DNA from 2 places in the Streptomyces sp. NPDC047130 genome. Region 2 is predicted to be linked to the other one. Evidence: riboswitches for the same ligand, from Rfam matches in the RefSeq annotation. Region 2 holds a riboswitch; the other holds the start of a gene.
What was found. A riboswitch is a leader RNA that binds a small molecule or an ion and turns the genes downstream of it on or off. The one in region 2 is predicted to bind S-adenosylmethionine.
Positions count from the first base shown of each region.

Region 1: another riboswitch for S-adenosylmethionine. It lies ahead of thrC (threonine synthase); the one in region 2 lies ahead of ABZ836_RS03210 (aminotransferase class V-fold PLP-dependent enzyme).

Region 1 covers NZ_JBEYUK010000013.1:66,808-72,081, forward strand. The annotation lists gene groL (chaperonin GroEL) at 1-685, opposite strand, end outside; gene ABZ836_RS17505 (cold-shock protein) at 1,237-1,440, opposite strand; gene ABZ836_RS17510 (MoaD/ThiS family protein) at 1,896-2,174, opposite strand; gene thrC (threonine synthase) at 2,229-3,530, opposite strand; SAM riboswitch class I at 3,549-3,688, opposite strand; gene ABZ836_RS17520 (glucosyl-3-phosphoglycerate synthase) at 3,911-4,855, shown strand; gene ABZ836_RS17525 (trehalose-6-phosphate synthase) at 4,952-5,274, shown strand, end outside.
Region 2 covers NZ_JBEYUK010000002.1:144,934-150,207, forward strand. The annotation lists gene ABZ836_RS03205 (glycerate kinase) at 1-416, shown strand, start outside; gene ABZ836_RS03210 (aminotransferase class V-fold PLP-dependent enzyme) at 470-1,831, opposite strand; SAM riboswitch class IV at 2,071-2,187, opposite strand; gene trpD (anthranilate phosphoribosyltransferase) at 2,289-3,353, opposite strand; gene ABZ836_RS03220 (cytochrome bc complex cytochrome b subunit) at 3,564-5,207, opposite strand; gene ABZ836_RS03225 (Rieske 2Fe-2S domain-containing protein) at 5,204-5,274, opposite strand, start outside.

The DNA of each region.
Region 1 (5,274 bases), on a different contig from region 2:
TGACCGAGGAGATCTTGGAGTTGGCGATGAGGATGTACGGGTCCTCGAGCGACGCCTCCATGCGCTCCATGTCGGTCGCGAAGTACGCCGAGATGTAGCCCTTGTCGAAGCGCATGCCCTCGGTGAGCTCCAGCTCCAGACCGAAGGTCTGGGACTCCTCGACCGTGATGACGCCTTCCTTGCCGACCTTGTCCATCGCCTCGGCGATGAGCTCGCCGATCTGGGTGTCGGCGGCGGAGATGGAGGCGGTGGAGGCGATCTGCTCCTTGGTCTCGATCTCCTTGGCCTGCTCGAGCAGGGCGCCGGAGACGGCCTCGACGGCCTTCTCGATGCCGCGCTTCAGGGCCATCGGGTTGGCGCCGGCCGCCACGTTGCGCAGGCCCTCACGGACCAGCGCCTGGGCGAGAACGGTCGCGGTGGTCGTACCGTCGCCGGCGACGTCGTCCGTCTTCTTGGCGACTTCCTTGACCAGCTCGGCGCCGATCTTCTCGTACGGGTCCTCGAGCTCGATCTCCTTGGCGATGGAGACACCATCGTTGGTGATCGTGGGGGCGCCCCACTTCTTCTCGAGGACGACGTTGCGGCCCTTGGGGCCGAGCGTCACCTTGACGGCGTCCGCGAGCTGGTTCATGCCGCGCTCGAGGCCGCGCCGCGCCTCCTCGTCGAACGCGATGATCTTGGCCATGTGAAGTGGTCCTCCCAGGACTGGGGGTGATTCCTACGGACCGCGCCCGCGCCCGCGACGGACGGCCTGCGTGCCGGACGGTTCCTTCCCGCCTCGGCAACGCGGACCTCACCGACCCGGTCCATCGTTGTCACTCTCACCTTCAGAGTGCTAACGCAATGATTAGCACTCGACCCTGCCGAGTGCAAGACGCTCCCGGAATCCCGCCCCGTTTTCCGCCCTCCGGACACCCCGCCGGCGGGGGCCGGCGGCCCGCCCGGTGGCGGCTGCGGGGCTCCGCGGCGCCCGGAGGCGTGGGGCGCGTCACGGCACGGACGCCGGGCGGACGAGGAGGTCCGGGACGGACGAAGAGGTCCAGGGAGGACGAGGAGGTCCAGGGAGGACGGGAAGGTGCGGGGAGCTGCCGGACGCGGCGCGGAGAGCTGCCGGGCGCGGCGCGGAGAGCTGCCGAGCGCGGCGCGGAGAGCTGCGGGGCGCGGGCACGGCGTAGGGCCCGCGTCCCCCGAGGGGGCGCGGGCCCTACGTCACGTCAGGATGTTCGGTCGCTGCGTTCAGCCGGCCAAACGGACCATGTCCGCCTGCGGCCCCTTCTGGCCCTGCGAGATCTCGAACTCGACCCGCTGGCCTTCCTCGAGGGTGCGGTAGCCGTCCATCTGAATCGCGCTGTAGTGCACGAAGACGTCCGCACCACCGTCGACCGCGATGAAGCCGTACCCCTTCTCCGCGTTGAACCACTTGACGGTGCCCTGAGCCATGCCTAACTCCCCTATTACTGGCCCTTGCACAGATCCACACTTCGCGGATCCGGGTCAGACCTCACCCGCCGCCCAGGCGGCGGGCGTGCGCCGGAACGCGTCGACCGCGGCTGAATGTATCTGCCCAACTGCCCTCTGCAACAGGTCAATCGGACGACAATTCTGGAGGAGCCCGGTCAGCGATATGCCGAGAAATCGCCGGAATTCAGGGCAAGTCCGGGCGGACAGAAGGAGCGAACCACGCAAAGGACCCGCGGAGTTTGGCTGCATCTTGTCGGGCCGGCGGCAGGAACTCATCGTCACCCGGCGGGAGTTCGGCGCGGGGTACCCCAACTGTACCGCGCCCAATCATGCAGAATCGCCCTCCCCGGTCGTCGGCGGTATGTGACGCCGGCATGAACCGGAGAGGGCGATCGGAGAGGGCGACTAGGAAAGCGCGGGTAAAGCGAAAGTGATCAGGCGCCGCCGGCCACGGCGGGAATGATGGAAACGCTGCCGCCCTCGGGGGTGGCGGTCTCCAGTCCCTGCTCGAACCGCACGTCGTCGTCGTTGACGTAGACGTTGACGAAACGCCGCAGCTTGCCCTGGTCGTCGAGGACGCGGGCGGCGATACCGGTGTGGTTCTTCTCCAGGTCGGCGATGACCTCGCCCAGGGTCGCGCCCTCGGCGCTCACCTCGGCCTGGCCGCCGGTGTAGGTGCGGAGAATGGTCGGGATGCGAACGGTCACGCTCATGGGGTCTGACCTCCGGTCACGGTGAGGCTGGGTACGGGGCTGGCGGGGCGGAGGTCAGGCGAGGCCGGCCTCACGGAACGAGTCGAGGCTGGGGCGGATGGTGGCGGTCAGGCCCTGGTCGGCGACCGCGTCCAGCGTCTTGAGGCCGTCGCCGGTGTTGAGGACGACGGTGGTGAGCGACGGGTCCAGCAGCCCGTTCTCGATCAGCTTGCGCGTGACGCCGACGGTCACGCCGCCCGCCGTCTCGGCGAAGATGCCCTCGGTGCGGGCCAGCAGCCGGATGCCGGCCACGACCTCCTCGTCCGTGACGTCCTCCACCGCGCCGCCGGTGCGGCGGGCGATGTCCAGCACGTACGGACCGTCGGCCGGGTTGCCGATGGCCAGCGACTTGGCGATGGTGTCCGGCTTCTGCGGGCGGACCACGTCGTGCCCGGCCTTGTAGGCGACCGAGACCGGGGAGCAGCCGGAGGCCTGCGCGCCGAAGAGCTTGTACGGCTTGTCCTCGACCAGGCCGAGCTGGATCAGCTCCTTCAGCCCCTTGTCGATCTTGGTGAACTGCGAGCCGGAGGCGATCGGGATCACCAGCTGGTCCGGCAGCTTCCAGCCGAGCTGCTCGCAGATCTCGAACGCCAGCGTCTTGGAACCCTCGCCGTAGTAGGGGCGCAGGTTGACGTTGACGAAGCCCCAGCCCTCGCCGGCCGGGTCGCCGATCAGTTCGGAGCAGAAACGGTTCACGTCGTCGTAGTTGCCCTCGATGCCGACGAGCTCGCCGCCGTAGACCGCGGCCATGACGACCTTGCCCTGCTCCAGGTCGTGCGGGATGAACACGCAGGAGCGGAAACCGGCCCGGGCGGCGGCCGCGCCGACGGCGCCGGCCAGGTTGCCGGTGGAGGAGCAGGAGAGCGTGGTGAAACCGAAGGCGCGGGCCGCCTCGAGGGCCTGGGCGACCACGCGGTCCTTGAAGGAGTGCGTCGGGTTGCCGGAGTCGTCCTTCACGTACAGGCCGCCGGTGACGCCCAGCTCGCGGGCCAGGTTGTCGGCCTTCACCAGCTTCGTCCAGCCCGGGTTCAGGTTGGGCTTCTCGGCGACGTCCGCGGGCACGGGCAGCAGCGGGGCGTAACGCCAGATGTTTCCGGGGCCGGCCTCGATGCGGCGGCGGAGTTCCTCGGCCTCGTACGAGGAGTAGTCGTAGGCGATCTCGAGGGGCCCGAAACATTCCTCGCAGGCGAAGACGGGGCCGAGCGGAACGCGGTGGCCGCACTCGCGACACGAGAGGGCGGTCGCGGGGCCGAGATCGACGGGGGCGGCGGAGGTCGTCGTGGACGCGGAGGCGGTCGTGACGGTCTGTACAGCCATGAGTGGCGAGGCCCTTTCTCCTCATCTTCCTCAGCGGCGTCTTCGCCGTGAGACGGATTTGGCACCTTCCCTAGCCGGGGCCTCGCGTGATCGCGGGCACGGCTGGAGGGTTGCCGGGGCTTCATCGGGCCGTATCCCTCTGCCCCTCTGGATGAGCGTTCTTCTGTTGTTCTTCGGTTGTTCTTCGGTTGTTTTGAGCGGGCCCCACCGAGGGGACCCGTATCCACCAGTCGAGCGAACCCGACCCCCGACATGCGGTGGTCACCGGTGATGTTCAAGACTGTAACCGAAGGCCAGGACAGTTGAGAGAGTCGTCCGGAACGCGAGACGGGCCGCCCGCCGTACGGCAGGTGGTCGGACACAGTGAGGAGCCGCTGACTGTGCTGGAAGAAGTCGAAAGCTGGCTGGGCACACGCTCCTGGCATGTGACCGATCGCCCGCTCCACCAGATCCTCGCCGCGAAGCGCCAATGCGGCTCGACGGTCTCCGTCGTGCTGCCGGCGCTCAACGAAGAGGCCACGGTCGGCGACATCGTCGCCACGATCCGCAGGGACCTGATCGAAGAGGTTCCCCTCGTGGACGAGCTCGTGGTCGTCGACTCCGGGTCCACGGACCGCACCTCCGAGGTGGCCGCCGCCGCGGGCGCCCGGGTGGTGCACCGGGACGTCATCCTGCCCCGTGTCCCCGCCGTCCGCGGCAAGGGGGAGGTGCTCTGGCGATCGCTGCTGGTCACCGGCGGCGACATCGTGTGCTTCATCGACTCCGACCTCCGGGACTTCTCCTCCGACTTCGTCACGGGCACGGTGGGCCCGCTGCTCACCGACCCCCAGATCTCGCTGGTCAAGGCGATGTACGACCGCCCGCTCGGCACCGAGGCCGGCCAGGGCGGCCGGGTCACCGAGCTGATGGCCCGCCCGCTGATCAACCTGCACTGGCCGCAGCTGGCGGGCTTCGTGCAGCCCCTGGGCGGCGAGTACGCGGCCCGGCGGTCGCTGCTGGAACGGCTGCCGTTCCCCGTCGGCTACGGGGTGGAGCTGGCCATGCTGATCGACGCCCTGCACACCGTGGGGCTGGACGCCCTCGCCCAGGTCGACGTCGGCGTCCGCAAACACCGCAACCAGGACAGCCAGGCCCTGGGGCGGATGGCCGCCACCATCTACCGCACCGCCCAGCTCCGGCTGGCCCGCGGACAGATGGTCCGGCCCCTGATGACCCAGTTCGAGCGCACCGAGGAGGGCTTCACGCCGCGGACCCACGCGGTGGACACGCTGGAACGGCCGCCGATGACCGAGATCGTCGAGTACCGGTCCCGCGAGGTGGCCTGACCTCACCCGTTCGGCGCAGCGCCCCGCCTCCGGCCCGGGCGCCGCCGCCGCGGCCGGCGACGTTTGGACTTTTCCCCTCCGGGCTAGGTGACGCGTATGGGTTCCGCCGAAACTTCCGCCACTGCTTCCCCCGCCCCCCAGGTGCTGGTCGCCTCCAACCGCGGACCGGTCTCGTACTCGGTCGCCGAGGACGGCTCGCTGGTCTCACGCCGCGGCGGCGGGGGCGTGGTCTCGGGGCTCTCCGCGATCGGCCCGGACGCCGGCGCGCTGTGGGTCTGCTCGGCGCTCGGCGACGGGGACCGCGAGGCGGTCCACCGCGGGGTGTCCGAGCCGGGCGTCAAGATGCTGGACATCTCCGCCGAGACGCACGACGCCGCGTACAACGGCATCGCCAACTCGACGCTCTGGTTCGTGCACCA
Region 2 (5,274 bases):
CGGGCGGCCTGGGCGCGGGCCTCGCCGCCCTGGGCGCCCGGCTGCGGCCCCGGTTCGAGGTGCTGCTCGACCCCCTGGGCCTGGACGTGCGGCTGGCCCGCGCCGATCTGGTGGTGACCGCCGAGGGCTCGCTGGACGGGCAGACGCCGTTCGGCAAGATCCCCGCCGAGGTGGCGCGGCGCGCGAAGCGGCACGGGCGTCCGGTGCTGGCCCTGGCCGGGACCCTCGGCGAGGGGGCGCACGAGGTGCGGGCCGTCGGCATCGACGCGTACAGCGGGATCCTGCCCGGGCCGGTCTCGCTGGGCGAGGCGATGGGCCGGGGCGCCGAGTACCTCGCCGACGCCACCGAACGCGCCCTGCGCATGGTGCTGCTGGGCGCCCGGGTCAACGCCGGCGCGGGACGCCGCGCGGCGTGACCCCGGCGGCGCGGGCGGGCCGGCAGGGACGCCCGCGCCGCCGGGGAGAAGAGTTACGCGTCCCCGCCCGCCAGGTCGGCGAGGGCGCCGAGCAGCCGGTCCACGTGCTCCACCGGGGTGCCCACGCCGAAGCTGGCGCGCACCGCGTTCAGCGGGGAGCCGCCGGTCCCCCCGCACTCGGCGGCGGCGTCGCGGGTGCCGCCGAGGAGGCGGCGCACCAGCGGGTGGGCGCAGAAGAGCCCGGCCCGCACGCCGATGCCGTGCGAGGAGGCCAGGCGTTCGGCGAGGTCGGCGCTGTCCCAGCCGTCCACCACGAACGACACCACGCCCACCCGGGGCGCGTCGTCGCCGAACAGCGACAGCACCCGCACCCCCGGCAGGGCGGCCAGCCCTTCCCGCAGCCGGGCGAGCAGCGCCTCCTCGCGGCCGGCGAGCAGCGCGGGGTCCGCCTCGGTGAGCACCCGGCAGGCGGCGGCGAGGGCGAGCGCGCCGACCACGTTGGGCGAGCCGGCCTCGTGCCGGGCGGGCCCGGTGTGCCACGCGACGTCGAGGCCGCCGTCCTGGCGCCGGACCACGCTGCGGCTGGCTCCGCCGCCCGCCAGGTACGGCTCGGCGGCGTCGAGCCAGTCGGACCGGCCCGCCAGCACGCCCGCGCCGAACGGGGCGTACAGCTTGTGCCCGGAGAGGGCCACCCAGTCGACGCCCAGTTCCCGCACCGACACCGGCCGGTGCGGGGCGAGCTGCGCGGCGTCCAGCACGATCCGCGCCCCGTGCGCGTGTGCGGCGTCGGCCAGTTCGCGCACCGGCCACAGTTCCCCGGTGACGTTGGACGCCCCGGTGACGCAGACCAGCGCGGGCGCGTCGTCGTCCCGCGCGGCGAGGGCGTCGGTCAGGAGGGACACCGCCTCGGCGGGGCTCGCGGGGGCGTCGAGGAAGGTCACCCGGGCGCCGCGCCAGGGCAGCAGCGCCGCGTGGTGCTCGGTCTCGAAGACGTACACCCGGCAGTCCTCCGGGAGGGCGGAGGCGAGCAGGTTGAGGGAGTCGGTGGTGGCGCGGGTGAAGACGACCTGGTCGTCCGCACGGCAGTCCAGGAAGCGGGCGACGGTCTCCCGGGCGTCCTCGTACAGCTCGGTGGAGAGCTGGGACAGGTGACCCGCCCCGCGGTGGACGCTGCCGTAGTACGGCGCGTACTCGGCGATCTCGTCCCACACCTGCCGCAGCACCGGGGCGCTGGCGGCCTGGTCGAGCGCGGCGTAGGGCACCCGGCGGCCGGAGGCGAGCGGCACGGTGACGTCCAGGCCGAGCACCGGCAGCGGCTCGGCGAGCAGCGCGGGCGAGGCGGGGGCGGGGACGGCGCCGAGGGCGAGGGCTTTCCTGTCGGCGGCGGCGGCAGTGGCAGCGGTGGAAACGGGCATGGCGGACTCCTGTGGGCACGTCGGCGCTCCCCGGGGCGGCGGACGGACCGCGGCGCATCACCCGGGCGGGAACGCGGAAGAGGGCGGAAGACGGAGGACGAGAAGAAGAAGGACTCGGCTCGACGGCCTGCCCGGCGGGGCGGAACGCGTGGCGGCGCCGCCCTCGCGCCGGTCAGGCCCGGCGCATTCGTCGGCTCACGGGGAACTCCTCGACGACCAGGACCCCTGACGTCGCGAGAGGTCCGCGCTTGCCACAGACCTTGCTGTCTGCGGCCTGGTCCTCACCCGGGGCACCCCGCCACGGACGGAGGGTTGCCGGACAGCCGGCCGGGGCCTGATGGCTGTCACTCATGACCTGCACGGCATCCTGCCACATCCGCCGCACGCGCACGAGGCGTGGTCCGGCATCCGGACCACGCCTCGTCGACGGCGGGCCGCGCCGACCCGCCCGGGACGCTCAGGAGTTGCTCGCCAGCACCCACCGCTCGAGCGCCTTGCGGGCGGCGCCGGAGTCCAGCGCCTCGGCGGCCCGGTCCATGCCGGCCCGGATCCGCCCGGCGAGCGTGCCCTCGCCGGGCTCGAGGGCGACCAGCGCGGCCGCCGCGTTCAGCAGGACGGCGTCCCGCACCGGTCCGGTCTCCCCGGTCAGCAGGCGGCGGGCGACGTCGGCGTTGTGGGACGGGTCCCCGCCGCGCAGCGCCTCCAGCGGGGCGTACTCGACCCCGACGTCACGGGGGTCGAAGAGCTCCTCGCGGACCTGCCCGTCGCGCACCGCCCAGACCCGCGAGGGCCCGGTCACGGTGAGCTCGTCGAGGCCGTCCTCGCCGCGGAAGACCAGCGCGGAGTTGCCCGCCTCCGCGAACACGCCCGCCATGATGGGCGCCATCCGCGGGTCGGCGACCCCGATCGCCTGGGCCTTCACCCGGGCCGGGTTGGTCAGCGGGCCCAGGAAGTTGAAGGTGGTGCGGATGCCCAACTGGCTCCGGGCGGCGGCCACATGACGCAGCGCCGGGTGGAACTTCACCGCGAAGCAGAAGGTGATGCCCGCCTCGTTCGCCACCTCGGCGACCCGTTGCGGGGTCAGCTCCAGGTTGACGCCCAGCTTCTCCAGCACGTCCGAGGAACCGCTCGCCGAGGAGGCCGCCCGGTTGCCGTGCTTGACCACCTTCACCCCGGTGCCGGCGACCACGATCGCGGCCATGGTGGAGATGTTGACGGTCTTCGCGCCGTCGCCGCCGGTGCCGACGATGTCCACGGCCGGGCCGGGCACGTCGATCACCCGGGCGTGGGCGTACATCGCGCGGACCAGGCCGGTGATCTCCTCGACCGTCTCGCCCTTGGCGCGCAGGGCGACCGCGAAGCCCGCGATCTGGGCGTCGGTGGCCTCGCCGCGCATGATGCGGTCCATCGCCCAGGCGGTGTCGTCGGCGCTCTGGTCGCGGCCCTCCAGCAGGGCGTTGAGGACGGCCGGCCAGGAGCGGCCCGCCGCGGTGTCGCCTCCAGCGGGGGTCACAGCGTTCATATGCCGCTCCTGACGGTCTCGGTCCGGCGGCCCGCCACGGGCCGCGGGTGCACTGGTGTGGCTGGCCCCGGTGGCGGGGCGCTGCCCACCCTATCGATCCCGGGGACGGCGAAGAGCCCCGTCCGGGGACCGGACGGGGCTCCTGCCGTGGCGATCAGTCGATCATTCGGCGACCGGGGGGACCTGCCCCCTCACTCGGCGCCGGGGCACTCAGTGGTGGCCGTGGCCGGCCTCGATCTCCTTGAACTCCTCCAGCGTGGGCTTCTCGATCTGGTTGCCCTCGCCGTAGTACGCCTGGCTCAGCTTGGCGCGGAGCTTCTCCGAGCCCTTCACCTTGCGCTCGACACCGTTCTCGTCGACCGTCGGGCCGATCTCGGCCGGCTTGTACTGCTCGTGCGCGGTGAGGGTGTGCAGCTGCTCCTGGGAGAGCGGCTCGTGGACCTCGATGAACTCGCCGTGCGGCAGGCGCTTGATGATGCCGGTCTCGCGACCGTGCAGCACCTTCTCCTTGTCACGGCGCTGCAGGCCGAGGCAGATGCGCTTGGTGGCGATGAACACCAGCACCGGCACCGCGAACATGCCGATCCGGACGAACCAGGTGATCGCGTTGATCGACAGGTTGAAGTGGGTGGCCCACAGGTCGTTGCCACCGCCGACCAGCAGCACGAAGTACAGCGCGATCCAGGCCGCGCCGAACGCGGTACGGGTCGGGGCGTTGCGCGGGCGGTCCAGGATGTGGTGCTCGCGCTTGTCGCCGGTGACCCAGGACTCGATGAACGGGTAGACCGCGATCGCGACCAGGACCAGGCCGAAGACCATCAGCGGGATGAAGACGCCCAGGACCAGGGTGTGGCCCCAGAGGTTGATCTCCCAGCCCGGCATGATGCGGATCAGGCCCTCGGAGAAGCCCATGTACCAGTCGGGCTGCGCGTTGGTGGACACCAGGTCCGGACGGTACGGGCCGATGTTCCAGATCGGGTTGATCGTGGCGATCGCCGAGATCGCCGCGATGACGCCGAACACCAGGAAGAAGAACCCGCCGGCCTTCGCCATGTACACCGGCAGCAGCGGCATGCCGACCACGTTGTTGTTGGTGCGGCCGGGACCCGCGAACTGCGTGTGCTTGTGGTAGAAGACCAGGATCAGGTGCGCCACCACGAGGCCGAGCATGATGCCCGGCAGCAGCAGGATGTGGATCGAGTAGAACCTGGCGATGATGTCCGTGCCGGGGAACTCCCCGCCGAACAGGAACATCGACACGTAGGTGCCGACCACCGGGATCGACAGGATCGCACCCTGCATGAAGCGGATACCGGTGCCCGAGAGCAGGTCGTCCGGGAGCGAGTAGCCGGTGAAACCGGTGAACATGCCCAGGACGAACAGCAGGAAGCCGAACAGCCAGTTGATCTCACGCGGCTTGCGGAACGCGCCGGTGAAGAACACGCGCATCATGTGGACGAACATGCCGGCCAGGAAGACCAGCGCCGCCCAGTGGTGGATCTGCCGGATGAGCAGACCGCCACGGACCTCGAACGAGATGTTCACGGTCGACTCGAACGCCTGGGACATCAGCTGTCCCTGCAGCGGCACGTACGAGCCGTGGTACTCCACCTCCGCCATCGACGGGTGGAAGAACAGCGTCAGGTAGACGCCCGTGAGGATGATGATGATGAAGCTGTAGAGGCAGATCTCACCCAGCATGAACGACCAGTGGTCGGGGAAGATCTTGCGCATGTTGGCCTTGGCCAGGGAGTAGATCCCCAGGCGGCCGTCGGCCCAGTCGGCCACGCGCTCGCCGGCCGGGGCCTTCCCGCGCGAGCGGGAGGGCTCGTTGGCAGTTGTGGTGCTACTCATGATTCTCCGCGCTCCCAGAAGGCCGGACCGACGGGCTCCGCGAAGTCGTCGAGGGCCTCGAGGTAAC